DNA from 3 places in the Microbacterium sp. KRD172 genome. Region 3 is predicted to be linked to each of the others. Evidence: predicted binding sites of a transcription regulator. Region 3 holds the regulator's gene; each other region holds the start of a gene.

Region 1 (3,275 bases), 1.3 Mb from region 3:
CGGGGGTGATGATGCCGGGGCAGTTCGGCCCGATGATGCGGGTCTTGTTGTCCTTGCTCTGCGCGTACGCCCACGCCTCGGCCGAGTCGCCGACGGGAACGCCCTCGGTGATGACGACCAGCAGCGGGATCTCGGCGTCGATGGCCTCGATCATGGCGTCCTTCGTGAAGGCACCGGGGACGAAGGCGATCGACACGTCGGCGCCGGTCTCCTTCATGGCCTCTGCGACGGATGCGAAGACGGGCAGTTCGACGGGATTGCCGTCCTTGTCGGTGTGCGAGACGGCGGTGCCGGCCTTGCGGGCGTTGACGCCGCCGACGACCTGGGTGCCGGCCTTGAGCATGAGGGCGGTGTGCTTGGTGCCTTCGCCGCCGGTGATGCCCTGGACGATGACCTTGGAATCCTTGTTCAGGAAGATCGACATTTCTCTAATCCTTTTCCTTAAATCCGGTATCTGAGCTTGTCGAAGATCAGGCGTTCGCCAGCTCGGCGGCCTTGTCGGCGCCCTCGTCCATGGTGGCGGCGAGGGTCACGAGCGGGTGGGCGTATTCGGCGAGGATCGCACGACCCTCTTCGACGCGGTTGCCGTCCAGGCGCACGACGAGCGGCTTGGATGCCGTGTCACCGAGCGTCTCGAGTGCACCCTTGATGCCGTTGGCCACGGCGTCGCACGCGGTGATGCCGCCGAAGACGTTGACGAACACGCTCTTCACCTGCGGGTCGCCGAGAATGACGTCGAGGCCCGCTGCCATGACAGCTGCGGATGCTCCGCCGCCGATGTCGAGGAAGTTCGCGGGCTTCACGCCGTTGTGGTTCTCACCGGCGTAGGCGACGACGTCGAGCGTCGACATGACAAGGCCTGCGCCGTTGCCGATGATGCCGACCTCGCCGTCGAGCTTCACGTAGTTCAGACCCGACTCCTTGGCCTTGGCCTCTAGCGGGTCGGCGGCGTCCTTGTCCTCGAGCGCCTCGTGCTCGGGGTGGCGGATCTCGGAGGCGTTCTCGTCCAGCGTCACCTTGCCGTCGAGCGCGACGATGTCGCCGTCTTCGGTGCGGACCAGCGGGTTGACCTCGACGAGCGTCGCGTCCTCGCCCTTGTAGACCTCGTACAGCTTGACGAAGACGTCGGAGACCTTCTCGATGAGGTCTTCGGGGAAGTTCGCAGCGCGAGCGATCTCGACAGCCTTGTCCTTGTCGATGCCGGTCAGCGGGTTGACCTCGATGCGGGCGAGCGCCTCGGGCTTCTCGACAGCGAGCTGCTCGATCTCCATGCCGCCCTCGACGCTGCACAGCGAGAGGTACGAGCGGTTCGCGCGGTCGAGCAGAACCGAGAAGTAGTACTCCTCGGCGATGCGGGCGCCGGCAGCGACCATGACGCGCTTGACGATGTGCCCCTTGATGTCGAGGCCGAGGATCGCCTTCGCGGCTTCGTACGCCTCATCGGGGTTCTTGGCGACCTTCACGCCACCGGCCTTGCCGCGGCCACCGGTCTTGACCTGCGCCTTGACGACGACCACTCCACCGAGCTTCTCTGCTGCCGCTTTCACCTCCTCGGGGGTGTCCGCGACGATACCGGCGAGGACCGGCACTCCGTACTTCTCGAAAACGTCTCGTGCCTGGTACTCGTACAGATCCACTGTGCTTCCTTCACTGGGTCTCGGTCCGGAAAGTATCTCGATGTCGAGACATCGACCAGTCCTAAAGCCTACTACCTCCGTCTGAGCGCTCCGTCTCACCCGCTCGCCACTCGGATTCGTAGATATCTTCGTTTTTTCTATCCATAACCATTGCGCTAGTCGCATTTTTCAACTAGTCTGGATTCATGGAACCTTGGTTCGACGATGTGGATGACCGGCCGCGTGATGCCGCGTTCTTCGTGGAGTCTGCGCTGGATGATCTGCAGTGTGCGGATGTCGATCTGAATCGGTATGAGGCGCGGCGGTCGGCGAGGATTGCGGATGCTGTCGCTCTGGCGCGCCGCAATCCCCAGGTGTACGTGCATGGGACGGATAAGGATGCGCTGGGCCAGGCGGAGCGTGCGGCGGTGTTCGATATCGCGTTGCGGTTGCGGTGCTCGGAGGAGTACGTGCGTGGGGTGCTTTTCACGGCAGAGCAGGCGATGGCGCATCTTCCGTTGTTGTGGGCGCAGGCCAGGGATGGCTTCGTGTCGATGTATCTGGTCGGTCGCACCGTCGGCGCGCTGGCACGGGTGCGGGCCGATTTCGGTGCATCGGAGGAAGAGCTCGATCTCGAACGTGAGGCGATGCGGTTGATCGATGAGGCGGCGTCGGAGTGGGCGCTGTCGTGTCCGCCGGCGGCCTTCGCTCGCCGGTTGCGGACTCTGGTCGATCGGCTCGACCCGGTCGGCGCGGCCGAGCGTCACGGCCGGAAGGTGCGGGAACGCCGCGTCGTCGTCCAGGAGGATGAGGACGGCATGAGCTGGTTCATGGCGTACATCCCGACGATCGAGGCGATCGCCGCGAAACGCCGTCTGACGTCCGCGGCCAAGCATCTGCAGAAGCATCCGGACGAGTGCCGTACGCGTGATCAGATCCGCGCCGACCTGTGCTCCGAGTGGTTGCGCGGTGTCGGTACCGACAAGGCAGTCAAGACGAAGATCTTCGTCACCATCCCCATCGAACTCCTTGCGGCCGAGCTCGTCGGTCACGGTCCGATCGACCCGCTCACCGCGAAGCAGCTGTTCCTCGATGCGAAGGCGTTTCGCCGGGTGATCATCGACCCCATCCGCAGCGTCGTGGTGGACATGGACCGCCGCTCCCGCCGCGCCACTCAAGCCCAGCGCGAATGGCTCATCCTCCAACACGGCACCTGCGCCAGAGACGGCTGCAACCGCCTCGCCCAAGACGCCGACATCGACCACAAGACCCCATGGGCGAGCGGCGGCAAGACCGACATCGACGAGCTCCGGCCGCTGTGTCCCCGCGACCACGTGCATCGACATCTCACGCGAGCGATCTACCGCAGTCGGCCGGACAATTCGGTTCAGGTCATCACACCGACCGGGCATGAAAGCAAGCCGACACCTCACGCACCCGTCACCGAACCACCGTTCTGAACCCCGCCCGCAAGCCCGACGTGCGCGCCAGCATTAGGCTTCTCGCTATGCATCAGTCCGCAGAGCCGCGCACCGGCGTCGTCGCCGCAGCGCTCGACCTGTTCCGCGCCCAGGGCTTCGACCAGACCTCGGTGGAGCAGATCGCGAAAGCGGCCGGCGTCTCCCGGTCCACCTTCTTCCGCCAGTTCGGCGGCAAGGA
Region 2 (3,275 bases), 720 kb from region 3:
TGCCTCTTCACCAGCTGATCGGCATGGACTGGTGGATCGGCGTCGGCATCGTGCTGATGTACGTGACACTTGCGCTCACCGTCGTCAGCGGAGTCGACTACGTGCTCTCACAGGTGCGCGGATCGCGCGCCGACAGATCATGACCGCGGCGGCGGAGCTGGTGGCCGCGCTCACCGCCCGCGGATGGACACTGGGAATCGCCGAATCGCTCACCGGCGGGGCGCTGGCGGCCGAGATCGTGTCGGTGCCCGGTGCATCGGCGACCCTGCTCGGAGGGGTCGTCGCATACGCGACGCCCGTGAAGGCCTCGCTGCTCGGAGTGGATGCCGCGCTGCTCGAGGAGCACGGGCCGGTTCATCCGCTCGTCGCGGAGCAGATGGCCGGTGGCGTGCGCGATGCCGTGAGCGTCGCAGGCAGATCAGCGGACGTGGGTCTGTCCACGACGGGGATCGCCGGTCCGGATTCGCCTGACGGGCAACCGGTGGGAACCGTGCACATCGGCATCGCCACGCCCATGCGCGTGCGTGCGTTCTCGCTGCGGCTCGATGGCGATCGCGCATCGATCAGAGCTCAGACCGTGGATGCGGCGATCGAGAAGCTGCTCGAAGAGATGGGGGAATAGCACACCGCCCATGATCGTTGTGAGAAGTGTGGCGATGGAAGATGTGCTCACAACGAAAGCACAGCGTGAAACGGTAGTTTTTTATTCAGAGAGTCGGGTTAGACTGGCGATCCGTTCGGAGCACGCTCCGATGAGGGGAATCGAGAGGAGGTTCCGATGATTCTTGTACGACAGGAAATCGGCGATGTGCTGAGGGACTTCCGCCTGCAGAAGGGGCGTACGCTCCGGCAGGTCGCGGGCAAGGCCTCCGTGGCGCTCGGATATCTCAGCGAGGTCGAGCGCGGTCAGAAGGAGGCCTCGAGCGAGATCCTCGCTTCGGTCGCCGAAGCGCTCGACGTGCCCATCTCGATCATCATGCGTGAGGTGGGCGACCGCATCTCCGTCCTCGAGGGCATCCAGGTGTTCCCTGATGTCGTTCCGGACGACCTGGTCGCGTCCATCGAACCCGAACTCTCACTGCACTGACCTGCGGCTCCTCGGGTAGACCTTCAATGCGGCGCAGTGAGTTCCTTCGCGCGGTCGACGACGAATTCGGTGCGCGCGCCGCGATGCTGACGACGGATCTCGTCCTGGATGCTCTCGGCAATCGGACGGCAGCAGAGGCCCTGGATGCAGGCGTCGCGCCGCGTGAGATCTGGCTCGCCCTCTGCGCCGAGACCGATGTGCCGGCGGAGCGTCGCTACGGAGTCGGACGGCTCGAGCCGCGCAGGCACTGAGGGCGCGGAGCTGCACTCGATTCTCTGATCGCGTCCGCTCTGTGCCGGATCGGCGTGTCGTCGAATATGTGTTCGAAGTGCGCGTAACGTTCTGCACAAGTGGTTTCGAGGTGAAGTCATCCCCGATTCGTGGGGCAGCCGATGCAATGTCGGAGGTCGCTCGTACGGTGATGACAGGCCGAAAAAGCCATACGCCTTGTCGGAGAGTTCGCCCCAGTCGGGGTGGCCGCGACAGCCTACAGGCGGCACCATGCGAACAAATAGGAGCACGTCATGCCATCACCCGCAGACCGCGAGAAGTCCCTGGAATCAGCCCTCGCCCAGATCGACCGGCAGTTCGGGAAGGGCTCGGTCATGCGACTGGGCAGCGATGAGCGCGCCCCTGTTGCTGTCATTCCGACGGGCTCCATCGCCCTCGACGTCGCTCTTGGCGTCGGCGGCCTGCCGCGCGGCCGAATCGTCGAGATCTACGGCCCTGAGTCGTCGGGTAAGACGACGTTGACGTTGCACGCGATCGCCAACGCCCAGCGTGGCGGCGGCATCGCCGCCTTCATCGACGCCGAGCACGCGCTCGACCCTGAGTACGCGAAGAAACTCGGCGTCGACATCGACGCACTCCTTGTGTCTCAGCCGGACACAGGCGAGCAGGCACTCGAGATCGCCGACATGCTCGTGCGTTCCGGTGCCATCGACCTCATCGTCATCGACTCCGTCGCTGCGTTGGTCCCGCGCGCCGAGATCGAGGGCGAGATGGGCGACTCGCACGTGGGTCTGCAGGCGCGACTCATGTCGCAGGCGCTCCGCAAGCTCACGGGCGGTCTGAGTCAGACCAACACCACCATGATCTTCATCAACCAGCTGCGCGAGAAGATCGGCGTGTTCTTCGGGTCCCCCGAGACGACGGCCGGTGGTAAGGCGCTGAAGTTCTACGCTTCCGTCCGCCTCGACATCCGTCGCATCGAGACCATGAAGGATGGCACCGAAGCGGTGGGAAACCGCACCCGCGTCAAGGTCGTGAAGAACAAGATGGCACCGCCCTTCAAGCAGGCGGAGTTCGACATCCTGTACGGCACTGGCATCTCGCGTGAAGGCAGCCTCATCGATTTCGGTGTGGAGCATGGGCTCGTGAAGAAGTCGGGTTCGTGGTACACCTACGACGGCGATCAGCTGGGTCAGGGCAAGGAGAACGCACGTTCGTTCCTCATCAAGAACGCTGACGTCGCCCTGGAGATCGAGACGAAGATCAAGCAGAAGCTCGGCATCGGCGGAGCGGTCGCCGACGAGGCTCCTGAAGCTGCGGCCGAGCTCACGCAGCGTATTCCGGCCTGATGACTGTCGGTGACGGGGGCGAGGCGCGCCTCGCTCCCGTGATCCCACTCTTCGGGGACAAGGTGGCGCCGGCGTCTGCACTGCCGCACCAGCCCTCGCACGGGCCCTCGCACGAGGCGGCTGCCGTGAACGAGCGATCGGAAGTTCTGCACCGCTCAGAGGTTGCGGTCGCGGGGGAGCAGCCACCAGAGCGCGACCCGGATCAGATCCGTGCAACCGGTGAGGAGTCACTGCTGCGCAAGCTGCGGGCGCGCTCTCTGTCGATCTCCGAGGCACGGCAGGTGCTGCGCGGCCATGATCTGGACCTCTCGCAGATCGACGACGCGGTCGACGACTTCTGCAGGCGTGGCTACCTCGACGACCTGATCCTCGCTGAGCAGCTGGTGATATCGGGCATCGAGCGCAAGGGACAGGGGCGCGTCGCACTGTCGAGGGCTTTGGCACAGCGTGGCATTCCGCGCGACGTCATCGACACCGCGCTCGGGGATCTGCCGGATGACGATGCCGAACGGGCGCTGGAGTTCGCCAGGACCAAGGCGCGTTCGATGACCCGGCTCGACTTCGAGACCGCGCTTCGGCGACTCATGGGCCAGCTCGCGCGACGCGGA
Region 3 (3,275 bases):
GGCCAGCGGGGCCTGCGGTGCGCCGTAAGGGGTGAGACCGCGAAGATCGTCGCGGAGGGGTAAGTCGCTGAGTGAAGCAGTCACCCTCCCCATGTTAACGGTGAGATCAGTCGGCGTACTCCGCGGGGATCGCGAGCTGCTGCCCGGCCTGCAGGGAGCCACCGTTCAGAGCATTGAGCTTCTGGATCTCACTGATGACCGTGCGAGGGTCTTCGGCGGGGGCGACATCTTCGGCGATCGCCCAGAGCGTGTCGCCGGGCATGACCGTCACGGTGTCGAAGCTGACCGGGGTGGACGAGTCACCCGATGCAAGTGCCGAGCCACCGCTGATGGCTGCGAAGCCGATGCCGACCGCGAGTGGGAGCGCCGCGAGAGCGACCAGCAGTCGACGCCCGCGCGTCGTCAGTCGCAGCCGCGTCGCGGCGCCGGTCGCGGTGCGCACGGGAACGACTGCGGGTGCGGTGATGCTGATGGTGCTCATGTGATCTCTCCTCTGCCTCTGGTTGCCTCTGGGCTTTGAGCCGTTTGGCGTAGCGTTCGCATTCGCCGCTCGGCCGGGAGCGGGGAATGCGAAGCTACGTACCGAATGTATATTCGAATTCGAACATCTGTCAAGACTTATTCGAAACCCGTCCTTCGAATCACCCGACACGCTCGAACAGATCTTCCGTTTCGAGGCGTTTCTCGGATACGGTTTCGATATCCACACCACATCACGGACCACAGACATTCGAAGACGAGGGTCCGTGCAGGCGAACATCGGCACCGTGAACGCGCACGAAGGAGCACCCATGAGCGACATCTCCGCACCCGGCCCTGAGGTTCCGCGCACCCGTCGGCGCAAGAACCTCAGCCCCAAGCAGCTGGCGATCCTCGAGGTCATCCAGACTTCGATCGCCAGGCACGGCTATCCGCCGAGCATGCGCGAGATCGGCGACGCCGTCGGGCTCAAGTCGCTCTCGAGCGTCACTCACCAGCTCGGTCAGCTCGAGCTGAGCGGCTACCTGCGCCGCGATCCGGGCAAGACGCGCGCGATGGAGGTGCTCATCGACCTGCCAGGCACGAGTAGTGAGAACCCGGCGGACTCCAGCACTCCCGTCGGCGACGCGGCGATGGTGCCGCTCGTCGGTCAGATCGCCGCCGGCGTGCCGATCACTGCCGAGCAGCAGGTCGAGGAGATCTTCCCGCTTCCCCGCCAGCTCGTGGGCAAGGGCGACCTGTTCATGCTCAAGGTGTCAGGCGAGTCCATGATCGACGCCGCCATCTGCGACGGCGACTGGGTCGTCGTGCGCACGCAGAACACCGCGGAGAACGGCGAGATCGTCGCGGCCATGCTCGACGGCGAGGCGACGGTGAAGACGTTCCGCCAGCGCGACGGACACACGTGGCTCCTCCCCCGCAACTCGTCCTTCGAGCCCATCCTCGGTGACGACGCAGTAGTGCTCGGCAAGATCGTCGCGGTGCTCCGCGCGGTCTGACAGACAGCAAGCGCTGCCGGCTCCGAACGACGACGGTCGATCGGAGCCGCATAGGCTCGAAGCATGCAGCCGTACGGAACCTGGACCTCTCCCTTCCACGCCGCCGATATCGCATCATCAGCGCCGCGAATCGATGGCGCCCGCTTCGTGGGCGACGAAATCTGGTGGGGCGAATCGGTGCCGGCCGAGGGCGGCCGTGTCTCGGTGCGCAGCTCGACCGGGAAGGTGGTCCTCCCCGCGCCGTGGAGCGCCCGATCGCGGGTGCACGAGTACGGCGGCGGAGCGTGGACAGCGGACGCAGGCGGCACCCTGTACTTCGTCGATGCCGGCGATCAACGGGTGTATCGGATGCTGCCAGGCGAGGAGCCCGAACCGTTGACGCCCGCCGGACCGAACCACGGCGGGCTCCGCCTACAGGACGGGCGCCTGCTGGCCGTGCGCGAAAATCTCTCGGTGGAGCCGCACCGGCGGGCGATCGTCGAGGTCCCGACCGACGCATCCGCCACCTCGGACGAGGCCGCGATCCGTGTGCATATCCAGGGCAGCGCCTTCTTCGCACACCCCGCGCTCTCCCCCGACGGGACCCGCATCGCGTGGGTCGAGTGGAGCGGTCGACGGATGCCGTGGCAGGAGGCCAGGCTGTGCGTCACGGAGGTCGGCGACGATGTCTTCGCCGACACACCCGCACGCGCGGCGCTGCAGCCGGAGTGGATCAGCGACACAGAACTCGTATACGCGGACGACCCCACCGGGCGCTGGAATCTCTATCGCCGGGAGATGCACGGCCTCGACGCGGGCGCACCGGAGCCGATCGCCCCGGCCGACGCCGACACCGGCTACGGACTCTGGGTGCTCGGAAACCGCTGGTATCAGCCGCTCGCAGACGGCCGTATCGTCATCGTGCGCACGAACGGTGCGGACGAGGTCGCGCTGATCGAACGCGACGGTTCCGAGAGGCGCCTCGATGTTCCCGCCACCGCGCACGTGAGCATCGACGACGTGTCAGGCACTCGCGTGCTGCTCTCCGGCGGCGGGGCACGCGTGAGCGCAGGCCTCTGGTGCGTGGACGTGGATTCCGGCGAGGTCGAACGCGTACGCGGCGGCCTGCCAGTGGACGAGCGCTGGATGCCGCCGGCCACCCGCATCACCCTCGACGGCGCGAACGGCCCGGTGCATGCCTTCGCTTACGCACCGGCGAACCCCGATGCCACGACGCCCGAGGGCGAACTCCCGCCGTACATCGTCTTCGTGCACGGAGGACCGACCGCGCACGTCGCGGGAGCGGCATCCGCAGCCATCGCGTTCTACACGAGCCGCGGCATCGGCGTGCTCGACGTCAACTACGGCGGCTCGACCGGATACGGCCGCGCCTATCGTGAGCGTCTCGACGGCCAGTGGGGCATCGCAGAGGTCGATGATGTGCTCGCCGCGGCGCGCGGACTCGCGGACTCAGGGCGTGCGGACCCGAAGCGCATCGCGATCCGGGGCGGCTCGGCAGGTGGATGGACCGTGCTCGCCGCACTCGTACGCGGCGGCGTGTTCGCCGCAGGCATCAGCCGCTACGGCGTCACCGATCTGCGCGCTCTCGCCCAGGACACGCACGACTTCGAGAAGTACTACCTCGACGGACTCGTCGGCCCGCTGCCCGCGGCCGAGCATATCTACATCGATCGCTCTCCGCTCACGCACGCGGAACAGATCGATGTGCCTGTTCTGCTGCTGCAGGGCGAAGACGACCGTGTCGTGCCGCTGGCGCAGTCGGAGTCGATCCGCGATGCTCTGGCCGCACGCGGCATC

What was found. The regulator LexA, encoded in region 3, represses DNA repair genes until DNA is damaged. The targets are predictions, from matches to a motif close to TCGAACANNTGTTCGA.
Region 1: a site for LexA is predicted at 1,754-1,769, ahead of J1M43_RS12385 (HNH endonuclease signature motif containing protein). Genes of this name have one in related genera too.
Region 2: a site for LexA is predicted at 1,399-1,414, ahead of recA (recombinase RecA). Genes of this name have one in related genera too.

Annotation. Positions count from the first base shown of each region.
Region 1 is NZ_JABFAS010000002.1:2,491,716-2,494,990, forward strand. It holds gene sucD (succinate--CoA ligase subunit alpha) at 1-424, opposite strand, end outside; gene sucC (ADP-forming succinate--CoA ligase subunit beta) at 471-1,637, opposite strand; gene J1M43_RS12385 (HNH endonuclease signature motif containing protein) at 1,823-3,076, shown strand; gene J1M43_RS12390 (TetR/AcrR family transcriptional regulator) at 3,124-3,275, shown strand, end outside.
Region 2 is NZ_JABFAS010000002.1:1,946,798-1,950,072, reverse strand. It holds gene pgsA (CDP-diacylglycerol--glycerol-3-phosphate 3-phosphatidyltransferase) at 1-143, shown strand, start outside; gene J1M43_RS09825 (CinA family protein) at 140-622, shown strand; gene J1M43_RS09820 (helix-turn-helix domain-containing protein) at 779-1,087, shown strand; gene J1M43_RS09815 (DUF3046 domain-containing protein) at 1,114-1,338, shown strand; gene recA (recombinase RecA) at 1,612-2,667, shown strand; gene J1M43_RS09805 (regulatory protein RecX) at 2,667-3,275, shown strand, end outside.
Region 3 is NZ_JABFAS010000002.1:1,227,223-1,230,497, reverse strand. It holds gene J1M43_RS06275 (histidinol-phosphate transaminase) at 1-93, opposite strand, end outside; gene J1M43_RS06270 (LysM peptidoglycan-binding domain-containing protein) at 107-481, opposite strand; gene lexA (transcriptional repressor LexA) at 792-1,478, shown strand; gene J1M43_RS06260 (prolyl oligopeptidase family serine peptidase) at 1,542-3,275, shown strand, end outside.